One region of the Pseudoalteromonas sp. CF6-2 genome, then DNA from elsewhere that is predicted to be linked to it. Evidence: riboswitches for the same ligand, from Rfam matches in the RefSeq annotation. Region 1 holds a riboswitch; the other holds the start of a gene.
The links. A riboswitch is a leader RNA that binds a small molecule or an ion and turns the genes downstream of it on or off. The one in region 1 is predicted to bind lysine.

Region 1 (3,851 bases):
ATTGAATAGCAGTAATTGCGGCTCAGCAACAGCGCTCGGCATATCTTCAATAGCGAGCAGTTCACTAATATCTGTGTATCGAGTTTGCAGTTTCATAGCTGTCCTTAACGTGTGGCTACACCTACGCGGTTATCACCAACCCCATAGGCCACAAGCTGACTAAGTGCTTGCAGGCTATAGCCACTTTGCTGTTGTAGTTCATTGAAAAAATCTTGCGCTGCTTGTAACGATTTTTTAGTTTGTAAGCCCCCGTCTATCAACTCGTGAGCACGCAAGTAGGTTTCTACATCGCGAGAAAGTAAAAAGGTATCTTTACCAAGCGCTCGCAAAGCGTAAGGGCCAGTATTCCCTCCTAAACGCGCACCATGTTTTTTAAGATAGGCCCACAAGCCAATAATATTGTCAGTTGGCCAATCCGCAATAAACTGGCTGAAGCTGCCATGTTTCTCAGCAACTTCGTGGATCATGTATGCGTTTTCTGGGATCGTTTGTACTTTTTTAAAATTACGAACTATGCGCTCGTCACTGGCTTTTTGCTCAAGCATATCCGGTGGCATCATCAACAATTTTTCTACGCTGAAATCCCAAAACACGTCGCGAAAACCTGCCCACTTGTTATTGATAACAGACCAATAAAAGCCACTTTGAAAAACTTTACGTGTGAACTCTTCTAACCATAAATCGTCATGCATTTTGGCAATATCAGTATCATCGAGCGGGTTTGATAACAGTGTCTGCAGCATGTCTTCGCTGCCCTTTCGAGATACGGCTCGTTGATAAATATCGTTAAATTTTTCCATCATTTTTCCAATTTATTTGGTTAACGCTAAGTGTACGTAAAAACACGCTTATACGTAACCATGTTGCAAAATCGGTCACTAAAAACAAACCCTTCGCCTTGACACCTAGATGGCTAAAATGCTTTAATCGCCGAATATACCCTATTTAACTATGTTGGCTTTAACCTTTAAAGCGAGCATAAAGGGCTGGAAGAGGTGCGTTATTCAGGTAGCGTATGGGAAGAGCACAGACTCTGTTGATCATACGTGAGGGGAATTAACGCCGAGAAGTAACACCGTTTGTGAGGTGCTTATTTCGGGCGACTGGGCTGAATCCCAGCGACTGTCACCAACAATAGCAAAGTGCTATTGATTAGTTTGGTGGAGAGCTTCTGGTCTTAGTATAATAAGGCCGTCGCGTCTTTATTATTTTAAGCCCATTCGCTCTTCGAATTATACCTTGTTCGAATGACGACATGCGGCTCCATTCAAATGTTCCCGCATAAACTCTTCGAATACCTTATAAGTTCGTGAGAGATGATCAACAATTTTGATTTAAACGACTATCCATTATGGACAGCGCTTGTCACGCCATTTTCTGAATCTGGCGAGGTCGATTACACGGCCCTTGAACAACTGGTGGCTGAGCAGCAAGATGCAAATAACGGCATTTTATTACTTGGCAGTACCGGTGAAGGACTGGCGCTTTCACTTAAAGAGCAGCAAGCCATTGTTGAGCATGTTTGCCAATTAGCACCGAGTGTCCCCCTCATGGTTGCTGTAGGCGGCATGAACCTTAAGCAACAAATTGCTTGGGTTGAATACTGCAATCAACTCCCTATTCATGGCTATCTACTGGGCTCACCTCTGTATGCAAAACCTGGGGTTGTTGGCCAAACACATTGGTTTGAAAGCCTACTTAACGCAAGTCATCACCCTTGTATGTTGTATAACGTACCTGGAAGAAGCGCAGTTGAGATTGCACCGCAGGTGATCAAAAACCTTGCTGAGCACAAAAACCTGTGGGCTTTAAAAGAAGCCAGTGGCGACATTAGTAAATTTGAAAGTTTTAGAACGGCATCGCCAACACTGGCCATTTTCAGTGGCGATGATGCACTTATGCCGTATTTTGCTCAAGCTGGTGCAAAAGGTTTAGTGTCGGTTGCCGCGAATGCTTGGCCGAGTCAAACCCATGAGTTTGTTAAACGCAGTTTAAGTGGTCAATACCCAAATCTATTCACCGATTGGTCGCAAGCAATCCAAAGTTTATTCGCTGTGGCAAACCCAATCCCCGTAAAAGTACTGATGCACCTGCAAGGTAAAATAAATACCCCGCATTTACGTCCGCCGCTTACGCATTTAGAGCTTGAGCAAACAGACGGCATCACCCACGCAAACAACACAATTTTATCTTGGAACTAAAAACAGGTTTTATCATGAGCTGGTTAGAATTATTAAACAACTTAGAATCAGGCGCAGTTCGCGCAGCAACACAAGACGAGAACGGCAACTGGCACGCCAATGTTGACGTTAAGCAAGGCATTTTAGACGCTTTCAAAAATGGCACGAATACCGAGTTCCCAGGTGGTTTTGTTGATAAGCACAACTTAGCACCACAAGGCTTTGCAGCCGATGCAGGCGTGCGTATGGTACCAGGTGGTAGCAGTGTTCGTCGTGGCGCACACGTTGCCAAAGGCACGATTATCATGCCACCAGCGTATGTAAATATTGGTGCTTTTATCGATGAAGGCACGATGGTCGACAGCCACGCACTAGTGGGCTCATGCGCACAAGTAGGTAAAAATGTCCACCTAAGTGCAGCAGTACAGTTAGGTGGCGTACTTGAGCCAATTGGTGCCAGCCCAGTGGTGATTGAAGATGATGCATTCATCGGCGCAGGCTGCGTTATTGTTGAAGGTGTGGTTGTGAAAAAAGGTGCTGTGCTTGCGCCGGGTGTGCGCTTATCTGCAACTATTCCCGTCTACGATTGTGTGAATGAGCGCCAGCTAGATAAAGGTGAAGCGATCCCAGAAAACGCGATTGTGATCCCAGGCTCTCGCCCTGCTTCAAATGCGTGGGCTCGCGAGCAAGGTCTAAGCATGTCTTGTGCACTGATAGTGAAATACCGTGACGAACAAAGCGATGCATCATTATTGTTAGAAGAGGTTTTACGTTAATGAGCTTTTTGAGCACGCCCATCAAGCAAGCGGTTGCACACGTTTCAACGCATCTTGATACGCCATTTTTTATCTATGATTTAGATAAATTAACTGCACATTTAAATCAACTGACTGCGCAAACCGATGTGAAACTTTGGTATGCCGTTAAGGCCAACCCACTGTCTCGCATTATTCAATGTTTAGACAGCGCAGGGTTTAATTTTGATGTTGCAAGTAAAGGTGAACTTGAGCAAGTACTTGCCCAGGGCATCGATAGCGAGCGCGTGCTCAACACAGGGCCTGCAAAAAGCCCTAAACAAATTTCACATTTTATTGCTCGCGGCGTACGTACCTTTGTGGCCGAGAGCATTAACCAAGTGCGCTGGTTAAACGAACAAGCAATGAAAGCAAATTGTCAGTTGCAAGTTCTATTGCGTGTACAACTGCGTTGGCCAGACAGCGAAAAGAACCCGCTTGGCGGCGACAGCCTCACTCCTTTTGGTTTGGGCTGTGATGAGTGGCAAGCTCTCACGGTCAGTGATTACCCAGCTCTTAGCTTTGACGGTCTGCATATTTTCCAATGGGGCAATATGCTGAGCACTGACAAACTCGCCGAGTTATGGCGCACGATGATTTCGCCATTACAACAGCTGGCTAACTCACTAAATATTAATCTTAATATTCTCGATTTAGGCGGGGGCTTAGGCATCCCTTATACCCAAGATGCTAACCGACTTGATTGGTCTGCACTTATCGAGACCCTCGCGAGCATTAAAGCTGATGCTGGTGTCAAAGAGCTTTGGATGGAACTTGGCCGCTATGCGGTGGGCGAATGTGGTCATTACGCAACCCCAGTCGTTGAGCGCAAAGAGAATTACAATCAACAGCAGGTGATTTTATCAGGCGGTATTAA
Region 2 (3,851 bases), 1.7 Mb from region 1:
TCCAGTAAATCAAAATTTTGGTGTTAGCGTTTAGTAGTAATTTATCTAATTGAGAATAGTTTTATGACTTAGATACTGCTAGAATCCGCGCCGAAACACTCGAATTACAATTTTTACATTATTATAAAGGTTGTTCAAACACCATGGTAACCCCACTTATCCTAACCCTGATAGCGGCGGCATTTTTGCTTATCGTTATAGAGGATATTATCCATGTAAACAAGGCCAAAACGACGCTTTTTTTTGGCACTTTATGCTGGATTATCTTGTTTATCTCTCCAATTCATGGGCAAACCCCAGAAACTATCCAACATCAACTTGATCATAATATTTTAGAAATAGCGACGTTGTGGTTATTTCTTATGGCTGCAATGACCTTTGTCGCTTATTTAAACTCGAAAGGGTTTATTCAAAATATTGTGCATAAAATTATGCCAAATCAAATCAGTGAACGGAAGCTGATGTTTTTGATTGGTGGTTTTGCGTTTTTATTTTCATCGATTTCAGACAACATAACCGCGACTTTAATCTCGCTTGCGGTGGTGATGTCACTGAAATTAGACCCTAAAAAATTAATAAAATATGCCACCTTAATTGTATTTAGTGTGAACTCGGGTGGGGTATCGCTTATTACAGGTGATGTAACGACCTTAATGATATTCCTCGATGAAAAAGTCACTATTGGTAACTTGTTATTACTTATTGTGCCTTCGCTTGCAAGCGTCGCATTACTGGCTGTGATGTTATCAGCAGGAATGTCAGGTAATGTGGTATTTGAAAAGCAAATGGCTCGTCGTATTGAAAAAACCGACATTACCATTGCGGTTATCTTTTTCTCGACCATTATTGCCACCTTAACTTTGAGCGTTCTTTATAGTGTGCCACCGTTATTAACCTTTTTATTTGGTTTATCGCTGATGTTTTTGGTTGCGCAATTCTTGATGCGCAAAAAAGACGTAAACAAAAAAATCATCGATTATATTCGTGAGATTGAATACGACACACTGTTGTTCTTCGTTGGGGTATTACTGTTAGTTGGTGCACTGAAAGAAGTGGGTGTGTTATCTCAATTTACACATTTATATGAGCTTATGGCTCCTGAGTATGCGAATTACTTAATGGGCTTGTTGTCGGCTGCGGTTGATAACGTGCCACTAACAGCTGCATTACTCAAAGCCGACATTGTTATGAGCCCTCAGCAATGGCTGTCATTTACTTATGCAACAGGGGTTGGTGGTTCAATGCTTATTATTGGGTCTGCCGCGGGTATTATTGCGATGAGTAAAGTCAAAGCATTAACGTTTATGAGTTATTTAAAAATGTCGCTGTATTTATTAATAGCCTATACAGCGGGTTATTATGGCTCACACCTAGCGGGAAGTTTTATTTAACACTTGACAGCTAGACGTCTAAACGATAACTTTCAAAGCCTGCTTTTAACAGCAGGCTTTGTTATTTTAACCAAGTGTTAACTTAACATTCAGAAGAGGTGCGATACTTAGGTAGTTAATGTGAGGTGACGAACGCCAATGACCATTAATGAGGGAAGTACTCGCCGAGAAAAATAGCTGGACGTCACGGTTATTTTTCGGTTTATGGGGCTGAATCCTCAAAACTGTCACCAAATTAGGTGGAGAGCTTCTGGCATGGACTACTCTTTATTTTCAAAGCACCCCCTTGCCGAGTTCTTCTTGAATTACTGTGGATAGTTTTCCACAAAAGGAGACGACATGAATACCCAATTAGCCGCCAACACAAAATCAGATTACGTTGTTGCAAAATTTGGTGGCACCAGTGTAGCTAATTTTGATGCTATGAGCCGCTGTGCAGAAATTGTATGCGCGGATAATCAAGTACGTATTGTTGCTGTTAGTGCCAGTGCGGGCGTTACTAACCATTTAGTTGCATTGTGTAAACGTGATTTGAGCGCGGCTGAGCGCGATGAACACATCACGGGTGTTATTGCTATTCAAGAGAGTATTTTAGCTGAGCTATCGCTTGATGCCGATTTAGCTCATGGCTTTAATGAGACTTTAAGAGCATTTCAGGTGCTTGCTACTGAAGGGGTTAAATCAGCGGCAGAGCAAGACGAGCTGCTAAGTTTTGGTGAGCGCTTATCATCGTATTTATTTACGCAAGTGTTGCGTGGCCAGGGTTTAGATGCGGTGCGATTTGATGTGCGTAAAGTATTAAAAACAGATAGCCAATTCGCTAAAGCCACTCCAAACATTGCTGCAACAGCTGCTGCTGCAAAAAAACATTTAGTGCCATTGTTAGCTGAGCAAGTTGTAGTAACACAAGGGTTTATTGGCAGTGATGAATATAACCAAACAACGACTTTAGGCCGTGGCGGCTCAGATTACAGTGCGGCATTACTGGCTGAAGCAATCAACGCAAAGAGTGTGCATATTTGGACGGATGTGGTGGGTATTTTCAGTACTGATCCGCGTTTATGTGTAAAAGCTACACCTATTGCAAGGCTTAGCTTTGATGAAGCCGCTGAAATGGCTACCTTTGGGGCAAAAGTGCTGCATCCAGCTACTATTTTACCGGCAAGCCGCAGCCATATTAGTGTGTTTGTTGGTTCGAGCCGTGAGCCACAATTAGGCGGCACATGGATTGAAAAAGAAAAGTCAGAGCAGCCAGGTATCCGAGCAGTCACGCAGCGTAAAAACCAAATTCTTTTAACGGTTAAAAGCCCAGAAATGCTTCTTGCGAGTGGTTTCTTAGCGCGTGTATTTACTATCTTAAGTGAATTTAATATTTCGGTTGATTTGGTTACTACCTCAGAGATCAGTGTTGCAATCACGTTAGATAACGCACCGAATGCATCACGTCCTGAGCTGGATCAAGCTTGTTTAGATAAGCTTTCTGAGTTTTGTCATGTGTCGGTTGAGAATAACTTAACGCTGGTGGCTCTAATTGGCTCTGAGATTCAACTGCGACAACAAGAGACCAACTTAATGCAAGTATTGAGTGATTTTAATATTCGTTTAATTTGTCATGGTGCAAGTAAACATAACCTGTGCTTTTTGGTGGAGCAGAGCGAGTCTGACCTTGTTGTTCAAGCTATTCATAGTCGATTATTAGAAAGCCAAGTCGCGGCATAGGTCGTTAAAGTTAATAAAAGAGCACTGCCAGTCAGTGCTTTTTTGTGCCACCACGCTTATGTCAAAATCATTCAGTGTGTTACTTGAGACCGTGAGGTTATGTTTTTCGATTTCAGTAAACACATTCGGGCTCAAAAGTTTAGCGATAGGTTGCGATGTTGCTTTGGCAAGCGCTTCTTTTAGTGTCCAAATTCTAAAAAAACATCCAGCTTGCTCATTTATATCGCTAAAGCCACTTATTAAATTAACTTCATTGCGATCGTAAAAATGTTTGGCGAGCTTCACAAAAGGGCGTGTTTTCGAACAGTGTTCGATATCAAAACCAAATTGATCTTGCTCGGGGTTAAGCGCTGCACCAATAAAACCACGGGAATGTGATAAGCAAGCCCAAATTGGTTCACTTAAAGGCGAGTGAAGCTTCAATTTGTTGTCTACGTCATCAAATTGGCTCGAAATTGCGCAAAGTGGTGTGTTTTTAAGTAAAGGATTGCTGCGTTTTAATAAATACTTAAGCACTAAGCGCGTGGCAATATACTCTTGCTTAGCGGCTGGCATTTTGCGCTTTGTAAGTACACTAAGCTCGAATTCACTGAGTAACCTTTCAATGGGCAGGGAGCTGATATTGATACGTGAAGCATCCATAAGTACAACTTGTTTATCAGTTGAACTTAGCCCTGAATCAATTTTTAAGGTGTTAGAAAAATAGTGACTGCTCATGGTTTGTGGCTTTTACGAAACCCT

Region 2: linked by a shared signal. The riboswitch ahead of lysC (lysine-sensitive aspartokinase 3) and the one ahead of dapA (4-hydroxy-tetrahydrodipicolinate synthase) in region 1 are both predicted to bind lysine.

Annotation. Positions count from the first base shown of each region.
Region 1 covers NZ_CP091442.1:211,284-215,134, reverse strand. The annotation lists gene L3Q70_RS01070 (protein adenylyltransferase SelO family protein) at 1-96, opposite strand, end outside; gene L3Q70_RS01065 (DNA-3-methyladenine glycosylase I) at 105-800, opposite strand; lysine riboswitch at 983-1,179, shown strand; gene dapA (4-hydroxy-tetrahydrodipicolinate synthase) at 1,317-2,201, shown strand; gene L3Q70_RS01055 (2,3,4,5-tetrahydropyridine-2,6-dicarboxylate N-succinyltransferase) at 2,216-2,956, shown strand; gene L3Q70_RS01050 (PLP-dependent decarboxylase) at 2,956-3,851, shown strand, end outside.
Region 2 covers NZ_CP091442.1:2,123,398-2,127,248, reverse strand. The annotation lists gene nhaD (sodium:proton antiporter NhaD) at 144-1,391, shown strand; lysine riboswitch at 1,477-1,649, shown strand; gene lysC (lysine-sensitive aspartokinase 3) at 1,731-3,110, shown strand; gene L3Q70_RS09880 (4'-phosphopantetheinyl transferase superfamily protein) at 3,087-3,827, opposite strand.